Regions from separate parts of the Streptomyces sp. NPDC048461 genome, predicted to be linked through region 1. Evidence: riboswitches for the same ligand, from Rfam matches in the RefSeq annotation. Region 1 holds a riboswitch; the other holds the start of a gene.
What was found. Region 1 has a riboswitch for ZMP and ZTP ahead of ACZ6S8_RS10860 (serine hydroxymethyltransferase). Riboswitches for the same ligand answer to the same signal wherever they lie in the genome.

Region 1 (10,483 bases):
CCGAATCCCCCCGCTGGTTCAAGTCCTCTTACAGCGAGAACGGTGGCGCGTGCGTCGAGGTCGCCACCAACCTGGTCGCCTCGTGCGGGGTCGTCCCCGTCAGGGACTCCAAGAACCCCGGCGGGCCCGTCCTGGAGGTCGGGGCCGGGGCGTTCGCCGTGTTCGTGGACGGGGTCAGGGGGCGGTAGCGCCCGGTTCCGGGGCCGGTTCGCCGAAGCGGGCGAGCGCGAGGGCGCCCGTGACCGCCACCGTGAAGCCCAGGACGGCGAGCCAGGCCAGGCCGTCGCGGGTGCGGTCGCCCAGCCACACCACCCCCACCAGCGCGGGACCGATCGTCTCGCCGAGCACCAGGCCGGCCGTCGCCGCCGTGACGGAGCCGCGCTGGAGGGCCGAGGTGAGTAGCAGGAAGCCCGCGGCGCCGCCCAGCAGCAGCGCGTACAGCGCCGGGTTGGCGAGCTCGCTCCACGAGAAGCCGTCGATCAGGCGGACGGCGACCTCCACCACCCCGAAGCCCGTGCCCGCCGCCAGGCCGAGGGTCAGCGCGCGGGGGCCGTCCGGGAGCCGCCCGGCGGCCGCGCCGACGAGCAGCACCAGTACCGCCACGCCGAGCAGCCCGTACCGCAGCGCGTCGGAGCCGGTTCCCGAGCCCTCCTCCCCGGAGGCCAGCCCGAGCATCAGCAGCCCCGCGCACACCACCCCCACCGCGACCCACTCGGTCCGGGACAGCCGTACCCCCATCAGCCGCGCCGCGACCACGGCCGTCACGGCGAGGCTGGCGGCCAGCGCGGCTCCCACCGCGTAGATCGGGACGTGGCGCAGGGCGATGATCTGGAGCACGAAGCCGACTCCGTCCAGTCCCAGACCGGCCACGTAGCGCCACTGCCGGACGGCCCGCAGGAACAGCGCCGGGTCCACGCCGGAGCCGGTCCCCGGCTCCGCCGCCCGCGCGGCTACCGCCTGGAGGACCGAGGCCGTACCGAAGCACAGCGCGGCCCCGAGCGCACAAATCATCCCAATCAGCACGAAGTGACTCTAGGTCACAGATCTCACGGCGGCCGGATTCCATCGCCCGGGGGGCCCGCTCTAGTCTGTCGGGAGCACGCCACCCAGGGGGAGCAGACATGGACAGCAGCAGCAGTACCAACCAGCGCCGCATGCGCTCCGGCGTCGTCGCCCTCGGCGGCATGGGCCTCCTCGCGGCCACGCTCGTGGCCTGCGGCAGCAGCGACGAGCCCGACAAGCGGTGCGCGTCCCGCTCCACGCTGGAGAAGCTGAACAACAAGGAGTGCAAGAGCGGCGGCCACGGCGCGTACTACTACGGCGGCACCGTCGTCGCCGGCAAGGTCTCCGGCGGCAGCTTCGACAAGTCGGCGGTCACGCGGGGCGGCATCGGCGGCAGCAAGTCCGGCACCAGCGGCGGCTGAGGAGCCCAGAACGATGAAGCGGCACACCATCGAACCCCGCCCCGACTGGCAGAAGACCGTCGAGGAACAGGGTCTGATCTACCCCCTCACGCGCTACCCCGACGACTCGCTGCGCCCCTACTGGGACGAGAGCGCGTACTACTCCTTCACGCTCCCCGAGGTGGAGGCGCTGGAGAACGTCGTCGAGGAGCTGCACGCGATGTGCCTGGCCGCGGCCGCGCACATCGTGGAGAACGACCGCTTCGCCGACCTCGGCATCACGGACCCGAAGGTGGTCGCGCTGGTCACCGAGTCCTGGCGCCGCCGCGCCGACCAGCCGTCCCTCTACGGACGCTTCGACCTGCGCTACGACGGCGCCGGCGGCCCGGCCAAGATGCTGGAGTACAACGCCGACACCCCGACCTCCCTGGTCGAGGCGGCCAGCCCGCAGTGGTTCTGGATGGAGGAGCGCTTCCCCGGCGCCGACCAGTGGAACTCCCTGCACGAGCGGCTCGTCGAGGCCTGGCGCCGGCAGGCGGAGCTGCTGCCGCCCGGCCCGCTGCACTTCGCGCACTCCGAGACCGACGAGCTCGGCGAGGACCTGATGACGGTCGCCTACCTCCAGGAGACCGCCGAGCAGGCCGGCATCGACACCCAGGCGCTGTCCGTCGAGCAGATCGGCTGGGACAGCCTGTCCGGCCGGTTCGTGGACGAGAAGCTCCGCTTCATCCGCAGCTGCTTCAAGCTGTACCCGTGGGAGTGGCTGGCCGCCGACGAGTTCGGCCCGCAGGTCATCGGCACCTACGACCACGGCGGCGGCACCGGCAGCACCTGCTGGATCGAGCCGGCGTGGAAGATGCTGCTCTCCAACAAGGCGCTGCTCGCCGTCCTGTGGGAGCTGTTCCCGGAGCACCCGAACCTGCTGCCCGCCTACCTCGACGGCCCGCGCGAGCTGGCCGAGTCCGGCTCGGGCGGGTACGTCGCCAAGCCGCTGCTCGGCCGCGAGGGCGCCGGGGTCACCCTCCACGTGCCGGGCGGGGACGGGGAGCCCTTCGTGCCGGAGGAGGGCGAGCGGTACTGCTTCCAGGGCCTGGCCCCGCTGCCCGACTTCGACGGCAACCGGGTGGTGCTCGGCGCGTGGGTCGTCGAGGACGAGGCGGCGGGGCTCGGCATCCGCGAATCCGCGGGGCCGGTCACGGACGAGTACGCCCGCTTCCTGCCCCACGTGATCCTCTGACCGCGGCCGCCTAGGGGGCCAGCACGGACCGGAGCTGCTCCAGCCCCCAGTCCAGGTCCTCCTTGGAGATCACCAGCGGCGGGGCGATCCGGATCGTCGACCCGTGGGTGTCCTTCACCAGCACCCCCCGTTCCATCATCTTCTCGGAGATCTCCCGGCCGGTTCCGCGCGACGGGTCGATGTCCACGCCCGCCCACAGCCCGCGGCCCCGCACCGCGGTCACCGCACCGCCGCCGACCAGCACGTTCAGCTCCCGGTGCAGGTGGTCGCCGAGCTCGGTGGCCCGCTGCTGGTACTCGCCGGTGCGCAGCATCGCCACGACCTCCAGCGCCACCGCGCAGGCCAGCGGGTTGCCGCCGAACGTCGAGCCGTGCTCCCCGGGCCGGAACACCCCGAGCACGTCCCGGTCGGCGACGACGGCCGAGACCGGCACCACACCGCCGCCGAGCGCCTTGCCCAGGAGGTACACGTCCGGGACGACGCCCTCGTGCTCGCACGCGAAGGTTCTGCCGGTGCGGCCCAGGCCCGACTGGATCTCGTCCGCGATGAACAGGACGTTCCGCTCGCGCGTCAGCTCCCGTACGCCCTGCAGGTAGCCGGCCGGCGGCACCAGCACCCCCGCCTCGCCCTGGATCGGCTCCAGCAGCACGGCGACGGTGTTCTCCGTGACGGCCGCGGCGAGCGCGGTGAGGTCCCCGTACGGGACGATCTCGAAGCCCGGCGTGTAGGGACCGAAGTGGTCGCGGGCGTCGTGGTCGGTGGAGAACGAGACGATCGTCGTGGTCCGGCCGTGGAAGTTGCCGCCGCAGACCACGATCTTGGCGTGCCCGTCCGGCACGCCCTTGACCTCGTAGCCCCACTTGCGGGCGGTCTTCACCGCTGTCTCGACCGCCTCGGCGCCCGTGTTCATGGGCAGCACCATGTCCTTGCCGCACAGCGCGGCCAGTTCGGTACAGAAGTCGGCGAAGCGGTCGTGGTGGAAGGCTCGGGAGGTCAGCGTGACCCGCTCCAGCTGCGCGCGGGCCGCGTCGAGCAGACGGCCGTTGCCGTGGCCGAAGTTGAGCGCCGAATAGCCCGCGAGCATGTCGAGGTAGCGGCGCCCCTCCACGTCGGTCATCCACGCGCCTTCCGCGGAGGCGACGACGAGCGGCAGCGGGTGGTAGTTGTGCGCGCTGTGCGCCTCGGCGGAGCGGATGGCATCAGCAGTTGTCGACACGGGGTCTCCGATCGTCCGTCTTGCCGGGTGAGCATGTGACGAGGGTGGCGCCACAGTCTTATCGTCGCTCGTATTCCGGACGCGGAAACCTCCCGTGCGGCGCGCCCGCTAAGGTGTGCGGTACGCACGGCGACTGGCGCACGGAGAAGCGACTCCGGGGGAGTCGTGCGGGCAGATCCGCACACAGGGCCGCTCGCCTGGGCCTCGCGGGGTACCGATTCCCATCGACCCCGGAGGAGCCCGCATGACCGCGAGCCGCCATCCCGCCCTGTCCGCGACCGACCCCGAACTGGCGTCCTTCGTCGCCGCGGAGGAAGTCCTCCAGGCGCAGACCCTGCGCCTGATCCCCAGCGAGAACTACGTGTCCGCGGCCGTCCTCGAAGCCTCCGGGACGGTGCTGCAGAACAAGTACAGCGAGGGCTACCCGGGCCGCCGCTACTACGAGGGCCAGCAGAACATCGACCGCGTCGAGGCCCTCGCCGTCGAGCGGGCCAAGGGCCTGTTCGGGGTGGACCACGCCAACGTCCAGCCGTACTCCGGCTCCCCGGCCAACCTGGCCGTCTACCTCGCCTTCGCGAAGCCCGGCGACACCGTCATGGGCATGGCCCTGCCGATGGGCGGGCACCTCACCCACGGCTGGGGCGTCTCGGCGACCGGCTCGTGGTTCCGCGGCGTCCAGTACGGGGTGCGCCCCGACACCGGGCTGATCGACTACGACGCCGTACGGGAGCTGGCGCTCGCCGAGCGGCCGAAGCTGATCTTCTGCGGCGGCACCGCGCTGCCCCGCACGATCGACTTCGCCGCCTTCGCCTCGATCGCCGAGGAGGCCGGCTCGGTCCTGGTCGCGGACGTCGCCCACATCGCCGGCCTGATCGCGGGCGGCGCGCACCCGTCGCCGGCGGACCACGTCGACGTGATCTCCACGACCACGCACAAGACCCTGCGGGGCCCGCGCGGCGCGATGCTGATGTGCCGCGAGGAGCACGCCAAGGCCATCGACAAGGCCGTCTTCCCGGGCCTCCAGGGCGGCCCGCACAACCAGACGACGGCCGGCATCGCCGTCGCCCTCCACGAGGCCGCGCAGCCCTCCTTCACGGCGTACGCGCACGCGGTCGTCGCCAACGCGAAGGCACTGGCCGCGGCCCTGCTGGAGCGCGGCTTCGACCTGGTCTCGGGCGGCACCGACAACCACCTGATCCTGATGGACCTCACCTCGCGGGGCGTTCCCGGCAAGGTCGCCGCCAAGGCGCTGGACCGGGCGGGCATCGTCGTCAACCACAACACCGTCCCCTTCGACCCGCGCAAGCCGTTCGACCCCTCCGGCGTGCGGATCGGCACGCCGTCGCTGACCTCCCGCGGCCTGACCGCCGCGCACATGCCGGCGGTGGCGGACTGGATCTCCCGCGCCGTGGACGCCGCCGCCAAGGGCGACGAGCCGGCGCTCGGCGCCGTCCGCGCGGAGGTCGCCGACCTCATGGCCGCCTTCCCGGCCCCCGGCCTGCCGCAGTAACGGCCCGCCGCCGGTCCGGCCCCCGCGCGGCCGGACCGGCGCAAAGCGGTCGCTCGGCCGGGGCGGGATCCGGCCGCCGCACTACCGCCCGGTACCCGTGCGGGGCCGGGCGGGGGAGCGGCGCGACCCGGGAGGTTCCGGCCAGCGGAGGGCCGGAGCCCGCCCCCGCACCTGAGAGAATGGGGCCATGGCTTCTGATCGTCCTCGCGCGCTCTCCGGCATCCAGCCCACCTCCGGTTCGTTCCACCTCGGGAACTATCTCGGAGCCATCCGCCAGTACGTCGCCCTGCAGGAGACGCACGACGCCTTCTACATGGTCGTCGACCTGCACGCGATCACCATGCCGCAGGACCCGAAGGAACTCCGCGCGAACACCCGGCTCTCCGCCGCGCAGCTGCTCGCCGCCGGCCTGGACCCCGAGCGCTGCACGCTCTTCGTCCAGAGCCACGTGCCGGAGCACGCGCAGCTGGGCTGGGTCATGAACTGCATCACCGGCTTCGGCGAGGCGAGCCGGATGACCCAGTTCAAGGACAAGTCCGCGAAGCAGGGCACGAACAACGCCACCGTCGGCCTGTTCACGTACCCGATCCTCCAGGTCGCCGACATCCTGCTGTACCAGGCGAACGCCGTCCCGGTCGGCGAGGACCAGCGCCAGCACATCGAGCTGACCCGCGACCTGGCCGAGCGCTTCAACCAGCGCTTCGGCCAGACCTTCACCCTGCCCGCCGCGCACATCGTCAAGGAGGTCGCGAAGATCTACGACCTCCAGGACCCGTCGATCAAGATGTCCAAGTCGGCCTCCTCGCCCAAGGGCCTCATCAACCTCCTCGACGAGCCCAAGGCCACCGCGAAGAAGATCAAGAGCGCGGTGACGGACACCGAGGCCGAGGTCCGCTTCGACGCCCAGGAGAAGCCCGGCGTCAGCAACCTGCTCACGATCTACTCCACCCTCACCGGCGAGACGATCCCGTCCCTCGAAGAGAAGTACGAGGGCAAGGGCTACGGCGCGCTGAAGACCGACCTGGCCGACGTCATGGTCGATTTCGTCACACCGTTCAAGCAGCGCACCCAGGAGTACCTGGACGACCCGGAAACCCTGGACTCCCTGCTGGCCAAGGGTGCGGAGAAGGCCCGCGCGGTCGCCGCCGAGACCCTCGCCCAGACGTACGACCGCCTCGGTTTCCTGCCCGCCAAGCACTGACCGGACCGAGGGCCCTGGCGATATCGGGGGTGCTGCCGCCACACTGGGCGGCAGCAGTCCGACCAGACACACGGAGGAGAGACACGTGGGGACCGTAACGCTCGGCGTTTCGATCGCGGTCCCGGAGCCGTACGGCAGCCAGCTCCAGCAGCTGCGCGCCGGCTTCGGGGACGCTGCCGCGCACGGCATCCCCACGCACGTCACCCTCGTCCCGCCGACCGAGGTCGACGCGGACCGGCTGCCGCAGATCCGGGCCCACCTGGCCGAGGTCGCGGCCGCGTTCCGCGCCTTCGCGATGCGGCTGTCGGGGACGGGCACCTTCCGCCCCCTCTCGCCGGTGGTCTTCGTCCGGATCGCCGAGGGCGCCCCGGGGTGCACCCGCCTCCAGGGCGAGGTGCGCGACCCGTCGGGGCCGCTCAGCCGCGAGCTGGCGTTCCCTTACCACCCGCACGTGACGGTCGCCCACGGGATCTCCGAAGAGGCGATGGACGTGGCGTTCGAGGCGCTCGCCGACTACGCGGCCGAGTGGCTCTGCGAAGGCTTCGCCCTCTACGAGCAGGGCTCGGACGGGGTCTGGCGCAAGCTGCGCGAGTACCCCTTCGGGACGGGTCCGACCGGCGTCCCGGCGCAGTGCGGCTCGCCGACCGACGCGGCCGCCGGGCCGACCGTACGGCCCTCCTGACGGAGCGGCCGCAGGGCCCGGTGCGTGCGGAACCTGAGCCCGCGCAGGACGAGGGAGTGGAACGGGCGGGCCTTAGGGCGAAAAGTCACAATCGACGACCGTAGTCCCCGAAAGCGACAATCCCGGCTATTTCCTGCGGCTCAATTACGGTGACTCCATGGACTGGCTGACGAAACTCCCGGTGATCGGGCCGCTGGTGGCCCGTCTCATGCGCACCCACGCGTGGCGTTCGTACGAACGCCTCGACCGCGTGCACTGGACCAGGCTCGCCGCCGCGATCACCTTCATCAGCTTCCTCGCGCTCTTCCCGCTGATCACCGTGGCCGCCGCCGTGGGCGCGGCGCTGCTCAGCAAGGAGCAGCTGGCCACGCTCCAGAAGAACCTCGCCGAACAGGTCCCGGGCATCTCCGACCAGCTCGACCTCGACGCGCTCGTCGCCAACGCGGGCACGATCGGCCTCGTCGCCGGCGCGATCCTGCTGTTCACCGGCATCGGGTGGGTCGGCGCCATGCGGGACTGCCTGCGCGCGGTGTGGGACCGGGACGACGAGGACGAGGGGAACCCCTTCGCCCGCAAGGGCAAGGACGCCCTGGTGCTCCTCGGCCTCGGCGGGGCGGGGCTGGCCTCGGCCGCGGCCTCGACCCTGGGGTCCAGCGCGGTCGGGAAGTCCGCCGAGTGGCTGGGCATCCCGCGCGACGGCGCGGGCGGCGCGCTCCTGCGGTCCGGCGCGTTCCTCGTCGGCGTCCTGGCGGCGTTCCTCCTGCTGCTCTACGTCCTGACCCTGCTGCCCGGGGTCGAACCGCCGCGCGGGCGCCTGATCCAGGCGGCGCTCATCGGCGCGGTGGGCTTCGAACTGCTGAAGCTGCTGCTCAGCGGCTACATGCGGGAGGTGGCGGCCAAAAGCATGTACGGGGCGTTCGGCGTGCCGATCGCGCTGCTGCTGTGGATCAACTTCACGGCGAAGCTGCTGCTCTACGTGTCGTCCTGGACCGCCACGCGCGACGACGCGGACGGCGACGGCGCCGAGGACCCGGCTCCGGACCGCACGCCGGACTCCGGCCCGGCCGCCGGCCCGGAGCCCGCGCGTTCCTAGGCCGGGGCTCCGTACCGGCGGCCCGGGGCGGCCGCTGCGGGTCAGCCGCGGCCCGTGCCGCGGCGGCCGCGCGGCCAGCGCCGGTTCACCACGAAGGCGCCGCCCGCGAGCGCGGCCAGCGCGCCGCCCGCGACACCGAGCGCGGTGCCCACGCCGCCGCCGGCCCCGGCGGTACCGGCCGCCGCCGGACCGCCCTCGTGGGACTGGGCGGGGGATCCGTACGGGGTGGTGTCCTCGCTCTTCGGCGGCACCAGCTCACCCACCGGCTTGACCTTCCCGGCCGCCGCGAAACCCCAGTCGAAGAGCGCGGAGGTCTCCTCGTAGACGGCGTTGCCGCCGCCCGCGCTCGGGTTCATCACCGTGACCAGCAGCTTCCTGGACCCCTGCTGCGCCACGCCGGTGAACGTGGACCCGGCCATCGTGGTGGTGCCGTTCTTGACGCCCGCGATGCCCTTGTACGGGGCCATGCCGTGTGCGCCCGTCATCAGCCGGTTGGTGTTCTGGATGCCGAAGGACTCGCGGGCCCGCCCGGCGTCCTGCTTGCCGGGGAACTGGGCGTTCGCCGTGCCGCAGTACTCCCGGAAGTCCTGCTTCTGCAGTCCGGAGCGGGCGATGAGCGTGAGGTCGTACGCGCTCGACACCTGCTCCGGGGAGTCGTAGCCGTCGGGGGACACCACGTGGGTGTCCAGGGCCTGGAGCTCCTCGGCGTGCGCCTGCATGTCCCGGACGGTCTTCTCGACGCCGCCGTTCATGGCCGACAGCACGTGGACGGCGTCGTTGCCGGACATCAGGAACACGCCCAGCCACAGGTCGTGGACCGAGTACTCGTGGTCCTCCTTGACGCCCACCAGGCTGCTGCCCGAACCGACGCCGGAGAGCTCGTCCTCGGTGACCTTGTGGACCCGGTCCTTGGGCAGGCTCGGCAGCACGGTGTCCGCGAAGAGCATCTTCATGGTGGAGGCCGGGGGGAGGCGCCAGTGCGCGTTGTTCGCGGCGAGGATCTCACCCGACTCGGCGTCGGCCACGACCCAGGACCGCCCCGACAGGTTCGCGGGAAGGGCGGGGGCGCCGGGCAGCAGGTTCACCTGGGTCCCCGGCTGGCCCAGCAGCGCTCCGCCGACCGTGGACATGGAGGCGGGCGGCGCGGCCGCGGACGGGGCCTTGGCGGGCCCGCCCTTCCCGTCGGCCGGCGGGGAGGGCGCCGCGTGCACGGGGACCCCGAGGGCCGAGGGGATCAGCAGCGCGGCGGAAAGGACCGTCAGCGCGGTCTTCTTTGCAGACACGCAGGTGAAAGTACATCCCGATGTGCTGCATGCCCCTCCTGACCGGCCATTTCGAAGAAACCACCGCCGGGACAGCCCACCCCGGCGCGTCCGTCCTGGGGACGAATCCGATACTGAGGACATGAAACTCAGCCGTTCCTCCTCCTGGTTCCTACTCGCCTTCGGAGTGTGGAGCTGGTTCATCTGGGTGTCTTTCGTCCGGAACCTGTGGAAGAACGGCAGTGGCCTGGCGTTTGACGCGGCGGGCGATCCCACTTCCTACTTCTGGGTCCACCTGACCCTCGCGGTCTCGTCCTTTCTCCTGGGGACGGCCGTCGGAGTGATCGGGTTGCGCGGGGTCCGGGCGCTGCGGCGCGGATCACGTCCGGAGACGGACGCGAACACCGGATCGGGGCCGGCCGCATGATGATCGTGGTCTTCGCCCTCGTCGCGCTGGCGGTCCTCGCCCTGCTGGTCCTGGTGCACCGCTGGCTGTGGATCCGTCTGGTCCGGGACACCACGGTCCCCGGCGGCCTGCCCCGCCGCATCGGCACGTCCTTGGCCATCGCCCTGCCCCTCCTCTCCGTGGCCGCCCTGACCACCGGCCGCGCCGGGGCCCCGTTCTGGCTCCAGCAGGCGGTCGCCTGGCCCGGGTTCCTCTGGCTCGCGGTGCTCCTGTACCTGACCCTGACGATGCTGGTCGCGGAGCCGATCCGCGCGCTGTTGCTCCGCCGTCTGGCCCACCGGGCGCCCTCCGAGGCGGTACCCGCCGCTTCCGGCGCCCCCGCGCACGCTCCGGCGGCCACCCCCGCGAGCACCCCGGCGGCCGCCGCCGGCAAGGCCTCCGCCGACGCCCCGGCACCCGCCCCCGCCGAGGCG
Region 2 (8,856 bases), on a different contig from region 1:
CTGCTCTTCAGCTACCTGGGCGTGGAGTCCGCCGCCGTGAGCGCCGGCGAGGTCCGCGACCCGGCCCGCAACGTCGGCCGGGCCACGATCCTGGGCACCGTCGGCGCAGCCACCGTCTACCTGCTGGGCACCCTCTCCGTCTTCGGCCTGGTCGCCCACGACACCCTCGTCACCTCCCAGGCCCCCTTCACGGACGCGGTGAACGCCATGTTCGGCGGCACCTGGGGCGGCACGCTGGTCGCCTGCGCCGCCGTGGTCTCGATGGTCGGCGCCCTGAACGGCTGGACGCTGCTCAGCGCGCAGACCCCGTACGCCGCCGCCAAGGACGGGCTCTTCCCCGAGGTCTTCGCGACGCGCAGGCGCGGCGTCCCGGTGGCCGGCGTCCTCGTCACGGTCACCCTCGCCTCGGCCCTGACCGTCTACCACCACACCGCCGGCCCGCAGGGCGTCTTCGAGGTCCTGGTCCTGGTCACGACCTTCACGGCGACCGTGCCCTACCTCCTGTCCGCCGCCGCGCAGATCTACTTCCTGCTGTCCGGCCGGTCCGAGCGCGTGCACCGCGGCCGGCTGGCCCGCGACACCGCCCTCGCCGGCCTGGCCTTCGGCTTCTCGCTGTGGCTGGTGGCCGGCTCCGGCTACGCCGCGGTCTACCAGGGGGTGCTGTTCCTCTTCGCCGGAGTCCTCGTGTACGCCGCGATGGCGGCCCGGAAGCGGCGCGCGGACAGCGCGGCCTGAGGCGGGGCGCCCGGGGACGGCAGGTGCCCGACCCGGTACGGCGCGGCCACACGGTGCCGCGCGACACGCGGACAGCGCGACGCCCTGCGGATCCGGCGCGCACGCCTTCCTGGTTCCGCAGGGCGCCTCCCTGCCGTGCACCCCCGGGGGCCAGTGTTCCGGCCGGCCCGGGAGGCCGGGCCGACTCAGTCGAGGTAGTCGCGCAGCACCTGCGAGCGCGACGGGTGGCGCAGCTTCGACATGGTCTTGGACTCGATCTGGCGGATGCGCTCACGGGTGACCCCGTACACGCGGCCGATCTCGTCCAGCGTCTTGGGCTGGCCGTCGTTGAGGCCGTAGCGCATGGAGACCACGCCCGCCTCGCGCTCCGAGAGCGTGCCCAGGATCGACTGGAGCTGCTCCTGGAGGAACGTGAAGGACACCGCGTCCGCGGGCACGACCGCCTCGGAGTCCTCGATGAGGTCACCGAACTCGCTGTCGCCCTCCTCACCCAGGGGGGTGTGCAGGGAGATCGGCTCGCGGCCGTACTTCTGGACCTCGATGACCTTCTCGGGGGTCATGTCGAGTTCCTTGCCCAGCTCCTCCGGGGTGGGCTCGCGGCCCAGGTCCTGGAGCATCTGGCGCTGCACGCGGGCGAGCTTGTTGATGATCTCGACCATGTGCACGGGGATGCGGATCGTGCGCGACTGGTCGGCCATGGCACGCGTGATCGCCTGCCGGATCCACCAGGTCGCGTACGTGGAGAACTTGAAGCCCTTGGTGTAGTCGAACTTCTCCACGGCGCGGATCAGGCCGACGTTGCCCTCCTGGATCAGGTCCAGGAAGAGCATGCCGCGGCCGGTGTAGCGCTTGGCGAGGGAGACCACGAGGCGGAGGTTGGCCTCCAGCAGGTGGTTCTTCGCCCGGCGGCCGTCCTCGACGAGGATCTCCAGCTCGCGCTTGAAGGCGGGCTTGTGGTCCTCCTCCTCTTCGAGCTTGTACTCGGAGAACAGGCCCGCCTCGATGCGCTTGGCGAGCTCGACCTCCTGCTCGGCGTTGAGGAGCGGCACCTTGCCGATCAGCTTCAGGTAGTCCTTGACGGGGTCGGCGGTGGCACCGGCCACCATGACCGTCTGCGCCGGGGCGTCGTCCTCGTCGTCGTCGGACAGGACGAAGCCCGCGGTGCCGCCGGGCTTGACGGGGGTCTCCTCCTCGGCCTCGTCGGCGAGGTCCTCGGCCGCCCAGTCCTCGCCGACGGCGGGGGTCTCGCCCTCGTCGGCGTCCTTGGCGCCCGTCTTCTTGGCGGCCGCGGCCGTCTTCTTCACGGCCGTCTTCTTGGCGGCGGTCTTCTTGACCGTGCGCTTCTTCGGCTCGGCGGCGGCGTCCGCCGTCACCTCGTCCTCGGTCGCGGCGGCCGGCGAAGCGGATATCGCCGCAGCGGTGGCCGCGGCCGCGCTGGCCGAGGTCTTGCGGGCGCCGATGGGGCGGGGCGGGGCCGCCGCCTTCTTGGTCACGGCGCGTGCCGGGGCGGCGGCCGCCTTGCGGGGCTTCTTGGCCGCGGCCTTGGTGGCGGGGGCCGCGCTGACGTGAAGGGCGACACCCTCCTCGTCCAGGACCTGGTTCAGGCTGCGCAGGACCCGCTTCCACTGGTCCACCGGGATGCGACCGGCCTCGAAGGCCTGGCGCACGTCGTCACCGTTGATGTGACCCTGCTCGCGGCCGCGCTCGACGAGCGCGACGAGGGCCTCCGATTCGGCGATCTCCGGAGGGAACGTACGGGACGGGCTGAGCGACACAAGGAGCCTCTCGTTGCGAACAGATAAAGGGTGGGCGGGACATCATCGCGCGAACTCGGGAAACAGACCCGAGGGGGGTCTGTATTCCGGGGCCGCGCGAGGACACCTGTCGGTTCATCGCATGCCCGAGTCGATTCGTTACGCGCTGAATTGAGTGACCTGCGCCACGCTGTGTCCGCGCAACCGATCCGGCGCGGTTCCGTCCGCCCTTTTCGTCAGCCCGTTTTGCGGGCTTCGATCAGGAAGCGGGCGGTCTGCGCGACGAACGGGCCGCTGCTTTCGATCTGTTCGTGCAGCTCGCGCAAGCGGTCCCGGTACTGCCCGACCGTGAAGCCGGGCACCATCCAGATCACCTTCCGCAGAAAGTAGATCACGGCTCCGATGTCGTGGAACTCCGTCCGCAGCCGCTCGGAGCGCAGCTCGACGACTTCGAGGCCCGCCCCGGCGGCGGCGGCGACCGCGTCGTCGGGGTGCCGGCCGCGCCGGATCCGCTCCGGCTGCGGGCCGAGGAAGTACTCGACGAGCTCGAAGACGCTCGCCGGGCCGACCTGCTGGGAGAGGTACGTGCCGCCCGGCCGCAGGACCCGCGCGATCTCGTCCCACCAGACGGTCACCGGATGCCGGCTGGTCACCAGCTCGAAGGCCCCGTCGCCGAAGGGCAGCGGCGGCTCGTCGGCGTCCGCGACCACGGCTGCGCCCAGCGGGTGCAGCAGCCGGGTCGCCTTGTCGATGTTGGGCGGCCAGGACTCGGTGGCGACCGTCAGCCGGGGCAGGGGGCCGGCCCCGGCGAGCACCTCGCCGCCGCCGGTCTGGATGTCGAGGACGGATCCCACCCGGGCCAGCCGCTCGCCCAGGAGCCGCTGGTACCCCCAGGAGGGGCGCTGTTCCGTGGCCCGGCCGTCGAGCCACGAGAAGTCCCAGCCGTCGACCGAAACGGATTCGGCCTCGGCGACAAGATGGTCGAAAGTGCGCGTCATGCCCCGATCGTCCCAGGCCGCGGGCCGGGTAACCACCGGATATGTCGACTACAGTGGTCGGCGGGCCGTGACTGGCGTTCGGGTGGATCACCACCGGGGAGCGGCCCGGCGTACGGATGTGCGCCGACTGCCGCGCGCCTGGGCGAACCGCTATCCCGCAGCGACGTTCAGGAGACCCCGTGACGACTGCCCAGACCGCCGGTGCCCAGCTCATGGACGGCACCGCACTCGCCCGCCGCATCTCGGAGCGGACCGCCGAACTCGCGGCCGCGATCACCGCGCGCACCGGTACCGCGCCCTGCCTCGCGACCGTGCTGGTCGGCGAGGACCCCGCGTCGGTGACCTACGTCCGCATGAAGCAGAACCGCTGTGCCAAGGCCGGCATCACCTCCCGCCACGTGGAGCTGCCGGCCGCGACCACCACCGGGGAACTGGTGGCCGCCCTCACCGCGCTCTCCGCGGACCCGGAGGTCAGCGGCATCCTGCTCCAGCACCCCGTCCCGCACCACATCGACGAGCGCGCCGCCTTCGAGGCCATCGCCCCCGGCAAGGACGTCGACGGGGTCACCATGCACTCCTTCGCCGCCATGGGCTTCGGCCTGCCGGGCTTCGTCTCGTGCACCCCCGGCGGCATCATGCGCCTGCTGGAGGCCTACGACGTCGACCTCACCGGCAAGCACGCCGTCGTCGTCGGCCGCAGCGCCATCCTCGGCAAGCCGGCCGGGATGCTGCTGCTGGAGCGCAACGCCACCGTCACCTACTGTCACTCCCGCACCGTCGACCTCCCGTCGATCGTGCGCCAGGCGGACGTGCTGGTCGCCGCCGTCGGCAAGGCCGAGTTCATCCGGGGCGAGGACATCAAGCCGGGCGCCGTGGTCCTGGACGCCGGGTACAACGAGGGCAACGTCGGCGACGTCCACTTCGAGTCGGCCGCCGCCCGTGCCTCGCTGATCACCCCGGTGCCCGGCGGGGTGGGCCCGATGACCATCGCCGTCCTGCTGGAGCAGACCGTACGGGCCGCCGCCGAGCAGGCCGGGCTGGACCTCGCGGACCTCTGACCCCCTCCGCGCGCACCGCGCACGGCGAACGCCCCGGGCCCTTGGGCCCGGGGCGTTCCGTATCCGGGGGTAACGGGCCGAAAGGCCGATCCGGGGCCCGTCCCGCCGGGGCTGCACTGAACAGGTGAACCCCTCGATGGACATGCGGAAGCAGGATCCGGCGCCGTGCGCGCCCGGCGAGCGCGGTGCCCCGGGCGAGCCGGCCGGGCGGAAGGCCTGGCGCAAGGGCGGGCCCGAGGCCGGGCGCAAGGCCGGGCGCAAGGGCGGGCGGCACCCGCGCGGCCTCGCCACCCTCGTCCTCACCGAGCTGTGGGAGCGCTTCAGCCTCTACGGCATGGTCGCCATCCTCGTGCACTTCCTCGCCGCCTCCCGCGCCCACGGCGGCATGGGCCTCCACCAGGGCACGGCCGAGGCCGTGGAGGGCGTCTACATGGCCATGATCTCGCTGCTGGCCCTGCCCGGCGGCTGGATCGCCGACCGCTTCCTGGGCGCCCGCCGGGCCGTCCTGTGGGGCGGGGTGGTCATCATGGCGGGCCACGCCCTGATGGCCGTACCGGGCCCCGCCTTCGTCTGGCCCGGACTGGCCCTCATCGTCGTCGGCACCGGGCTGCTCAAGCCGAACATCTCCGCCCTGGTCGGCCGCCTGTACGCCGCGGACGACGACCAGCGCCGCGACGCCGGCTACTCGATCTTCTACATGGGCATCAACCTCGGCGCGGTCATCGCCCCCCTCGTCGTCGGCTACCTCGGCGAGGAGGTCGACTGGCACCTGGGCTTCGGCGCCGCAGCCGTCGGCATGGCCCTCGGCCTGGTCCAGTACGCCCTCGGAGGCCGCCGGCTCGCCGGGCAGCTGCGCGAGGAGCCCGTGGTCCGGCTGACCCCCGCCGAACGGACGCGGGTGCGGCGCTCGTCCGCGTACGGGCTGGTGTTCACGGCCTCCCTGATCGGGCTGCTGGCCGCCGCGCACGCCCTGAGCATCGACAACGTCACCTTCGTGCTGACCGTCGTCGCCGTGGTCGTCCCCGCCGGCGTGCTGCTCTCGATGTACCGCAGCCCCAAGGTGACCCCCGTGGAGCGGACCCGGCTGCGGGCGTACGTCTGGCTCTTCCTCGCCGCGACGCTGTTCTGGCTGGTGTACGACCAGATGGGCAGCGAGCTGAACCTGTTCGCCGCGCAGAAGACCGACCTCAGCCTGCTCGGCCTGCACGTCCCGGCCAGCTGGACGCAGTCCCTGCCCTCGCTGTTCGTGATCGTCCTGGCGCCGCTGTTCGCCGCCTTCTGGGTGCGCCGCGGCCGGCGGATGAGCACCCCGCTCAAGTTCGGCCTGGCCCTGCTGCTGACCGGCGCGTCCTTCGTCGTGATGTCCGGCGCGGCCGCCATCGCGTCCACCGGCGTGAAGGTCTCCCTGATGTGGCTGGTCGGCGTGTACGTCATCCAGGTCATGGGCGAGATGTGCCTGAGCCCGGTGGGCCTGTCGGTCACCACGAAGCTCGCGCCCCGCGCCTTCACCAATCAGATGATGGGCGTCTGGTTCCTCGCCGCCGCCACCGGTGACGCGATCGGCGCGCAGCTGCCGCGGCTCGACGCCGTGATCGGGCAGAGCCTCAACTTCCTGTGGCAGGGCGCCGTGGTGATCGCGGCGGGCGCGGTGATGGTCCTGTTCACGCGGCGGCTGAAGACCCTCACGGGCGAGTCTCCCGCGGCCACTGCGCTCACGGGGGCGGCGGGGACGGCCTGAGGCCCCCCGGGCGCGCCGGCGCGGCGCCGCCGCGGCACCGGACGGCCGCGACGACCGGGGAGCAGCGGAACTCCCGCGCCAGGTCCGTCAGGGCCTGGCAGTCCAGCCGGTACGGCTCGGGGTGCGGCTCCTCCCCGGCGGCCCGGCCGCGGCAGGCGGCGGCGAGCACCGCAGCGTCCGCGACGATGCCGGCCCGCTCCTCGCCGAGGCCCTGGGCGCGCGCGGCACGGTACGCGGCGCACCGGACGGCCGGGTCGAACCAGCGCGCGAGGGCCAGGATCCCGTCGTCGATCACGGACTCGCGGTGGATCAGCCGGATGCCGACCGGCGACCACCAGTTCATCGGGACCGTCCGGACCTGGGACGCGGCGAACCCGCGCAGCTCCTTCCACAGCGGGTGCAGCCGCCGGTACTGGCTGAAGTCCCGCCAGGCCGCCGACCCGCCGATCAGCGGCACGATGAAGCCGGAGCCCACCATCAGGGCCGCCGTCGAGGCCAGCGGCGGCGCCAGGTCCGTGGACAGCCGGTCCCAGTCGCGGCCGGTCCAGCGGGCGCAGAGCGCCGCCCACTTCGCCGCGTTGTAACCCAGGTCCAGCAGCCCGCCCAGCACGATCAGGGCCAGGCCGGTGCGCAGCGGGCGCAGCGAGGTGTCGGCGTGCCGCAGCCACATCCCGCACAGCCCGGTCAGCGCGGAGGTGCCCACGGTGTGCGCCAGCAGGTAGCAGACGATCATCTCCCGGATCCACGGGGTGTTGGCGTAGTACGTGTCCAGGTCCCGGAGCCGCTCCTCCGGGGCGTCGCCGATCACGAACAGGGCGACGATCAGCAGGGTGACGGTGCCGAACACGGCCACCGTCAGCCGGGTGGCCCGCCGCACCGCGGCCGGCGGACCACCGGCCCAGTGCAGCACCAGGACGACGCACGACCCGGAGAAGGCGGTCAGCGTGCCGAACACCAGCGGCGCCGAGAAGTTGACCACGCCGGTGAGGCGGTTGACCGCGGCGATCGTCGGCGGCGCGGCGAGGACCATGACCAGGCAGCCGACCAGCAGCAGCGCGCACACGGCCCGCATCAGCGGCTGGTCCCAGCCCCGGCGCAGCGTCGGCAGCTTGACGAGCAGGACCAGGCTCAGCACCGCGCCCGGCGCGTAGAGGATGACACCGTCCGTCATCGGGCCCGGCCGACGGGGTCGGCGGGGCCCGCGTGTCCGGCCGCCTCACCCGCCCCGGCTCCGGGATCCGGGACGGGCCCGGCGCTCTCGCGGTCGGGCCCGGGGGTCGGGCGGTCGGGCCCGGCGGAGTCGCGGTCGAGCCCGGCGACCGTGCGTTCGGCCGCGGTCAGCGGCGGAGCCTTCAGCGCGCCCCGGTCCGAGGCCCGCAGGACCTGCCAGACCACCGACGGGCTCAGCCAGTGCGTCGGCGCGCTGCTCATCGTGATCACCTGGAGGAACGCGGCGGTCAGCGCCTCCCGGGTGGTCGCGCCGGTCATCAGCCGGCTGACGTACGCGTTGAGCGCCCCGGCGCCGGCGCGCGGCTTCATGCCCGTGGCGCCCGGGTAGAGGATGTCCTGCGAGGTGGCCAGCTCCCACGCGGTGCCCACCTGCGGGGCGATCGCCCGCTGTGCGTCGCGGCCGAAGCCGGGGTGGGAGAGCCCCTTGGCGCGGAGCAGGGCCCGGACGCCCAGCAGCCCCTTGGCGGCGACCGTCATGCCCTGCCCGTACAGCGGGTTGAAGGTGGCGACCGAGTCGCCGACGGCGAAGAACCCGTCGGGCAGGTCGGCCTTCTCGAAGTAGACCCGCCGGTTGGCGGTGCCCTGGGTCACGGCCACGTCCGTGAGCGGCTTGCGCCCCTCCAGGAGCTCCCCGACGATCGGGTCCCGGATGCCCTTGGCGAACGGGATGAACTGCTCGGGGTCGCCGGTGGGCTGGCCGCCGCGGGTACCCGAAAGGGTGGCCTGCCACTGGCCGTCCTCGATGGGCACGATCGTGGCCGTCTGGCCCGGGACGGGCACGCGGGGGTCGGACTGCACGTTGACGATGGGGAAGCCCAGCTCGTGGGCTCCGGCGGGCGCCTCGAAGATGCGGGTCGCGTAGACCAGGCCGGAGTCGACCTCGGCCTGTCTGACGTCGCCCGCGCCGAGCTCCCGCAGCCACGCGCGGGCCCGCGAACCGCGCCCGCTCGCGTCGACCACGAGGTCGGCGCTGATCAGCGCGCCCTCCGCGTCCGGCGTGTCGACGCGTACGCCGGTGACGCGGGCGGCCGTGCCCTCCAGGCTCCGGACCCGGCTCCGTTCCAGGGTGGTGACGCCGTCCAGGGCGTTCACCCGGGCGCGGACCACCGAGTCCAGGAGGTCGCGGCTGCACGAGACGTTGAACTGCTTCTCCCCGTACCGGGGGATCCAGCCCTGGGCGGTCTTGGTGACCAGGTCGGTGGGGAGGCTGCGGCGGATCGCGCCCGCCGCCGTCCAGTCCTCGGTGACGCCGGGCAGTATCTCCTCGATCGCGCGCGCACCGCCGGACCACATGACGTGCACGTGCCGGGCCTGGGGGAGCCCGCGGCGCGGCGCGGGGCTGT

Region 2: another riboswitch for ZMP and ZTP. It lies ahead of ACZ6S8_RS05325 (bifunctional 5,10-methylenetetrahydrofolate dehydrogenase/5,10-methenyltetrahydrofolate cyclohydrolase); the one in region 1 lies ahead of ACZ6S8_RS10860 (serine hydroxymethyltransferase).

What each region holds. Positions count from the first base shown of each region.
Region 1 covers NZ_JBVJGW010000005.1:73,105-83,587, reverse strand. The annotation lists gene ACZ6S8_RS10885 (DUF397 domain-containing protein) at 1-188, shown strand, start outside; gene ACZ6S8_RS10880 (DMT family protein) at 175-1,011, opposite strand; gene ACZ6S8_RS10875 (hypothetical protein) at 1,122-1,424, shown strand; gene ACZ6S8_RS10870 (glutathionylspermidine synthase family protein) at 1,438-2,640, shown strand; gene rocD (ornithine--oxo-acid transaminase) at 2,651-3,856, opposite strand; ZMP/ZTP riboswitch at 3,976-4,066, shown strand; gene ACZ6S8_RS10860 (serine hydroxymethyltransferase) at 4,101-5,366, shown strand; gene trpS (tryptophan--tRNA ligase) at 5,554-6,567, shown strand; gene ACZ6S8_RS10850 (2'-5' RNA ligase family protein) at 6,653-7,249, shown strand; gene ACZ6S8_RS10845 (YhjD/YihY/BrkB family envelope integrity protein) at 7,407-8,342, shown strand; gene ACZ6S8_RS10840 (D-alanyl-D-alanine carboxypeptidase family protein) at 8,384-9,625, opposite strand; gene ACZ6S8_RS10835 (SCO4848 family membrane protein) at 9,747-10,031, shown strand; gene ACZ6S8_RS10830 (metallophosphoesterase) at 10,028-10,483, shown strand, end outside.
Region 2 covers NZ_JBVJGW010000002.1:551,536-560,391, forward strand. The annotation lists gene ACZ6S8_RS05310 (amino acid permease) at 1-735, shown strand, start outside; gene ACZ6S8_RS05315 (RNA polymerase sigma factor) at 921-2,510, opposite strand; gene ACZ6S8_RS05320 (class I SAM-dependent methyltransferase) at 2,726-3,487, opposite strand; ZMP/ZTP riboswitch at 3,545-3,638, shown strand; gene ACZ6S8_RS05325 (bifunctional 5,10-methylenetetrahydrofolate dehydrogenase/5,10-methenyltetrahydrofolate cyclohydrolase) at 3,700-4,545, shown strand; gene ACZ6S8_RS05330 (peptide MFS transporter) at 4,682-6,283, shown strand; gene ACZ6S8_RS05335 (MAB_1171c family putative transporter) at 6,258-7,454, opposite strand; gene ACZ6S8_RS05340 (NAD(P)/FAD-dependent oxidoreductase) at 7,451-8,856, opposite strand, start outside.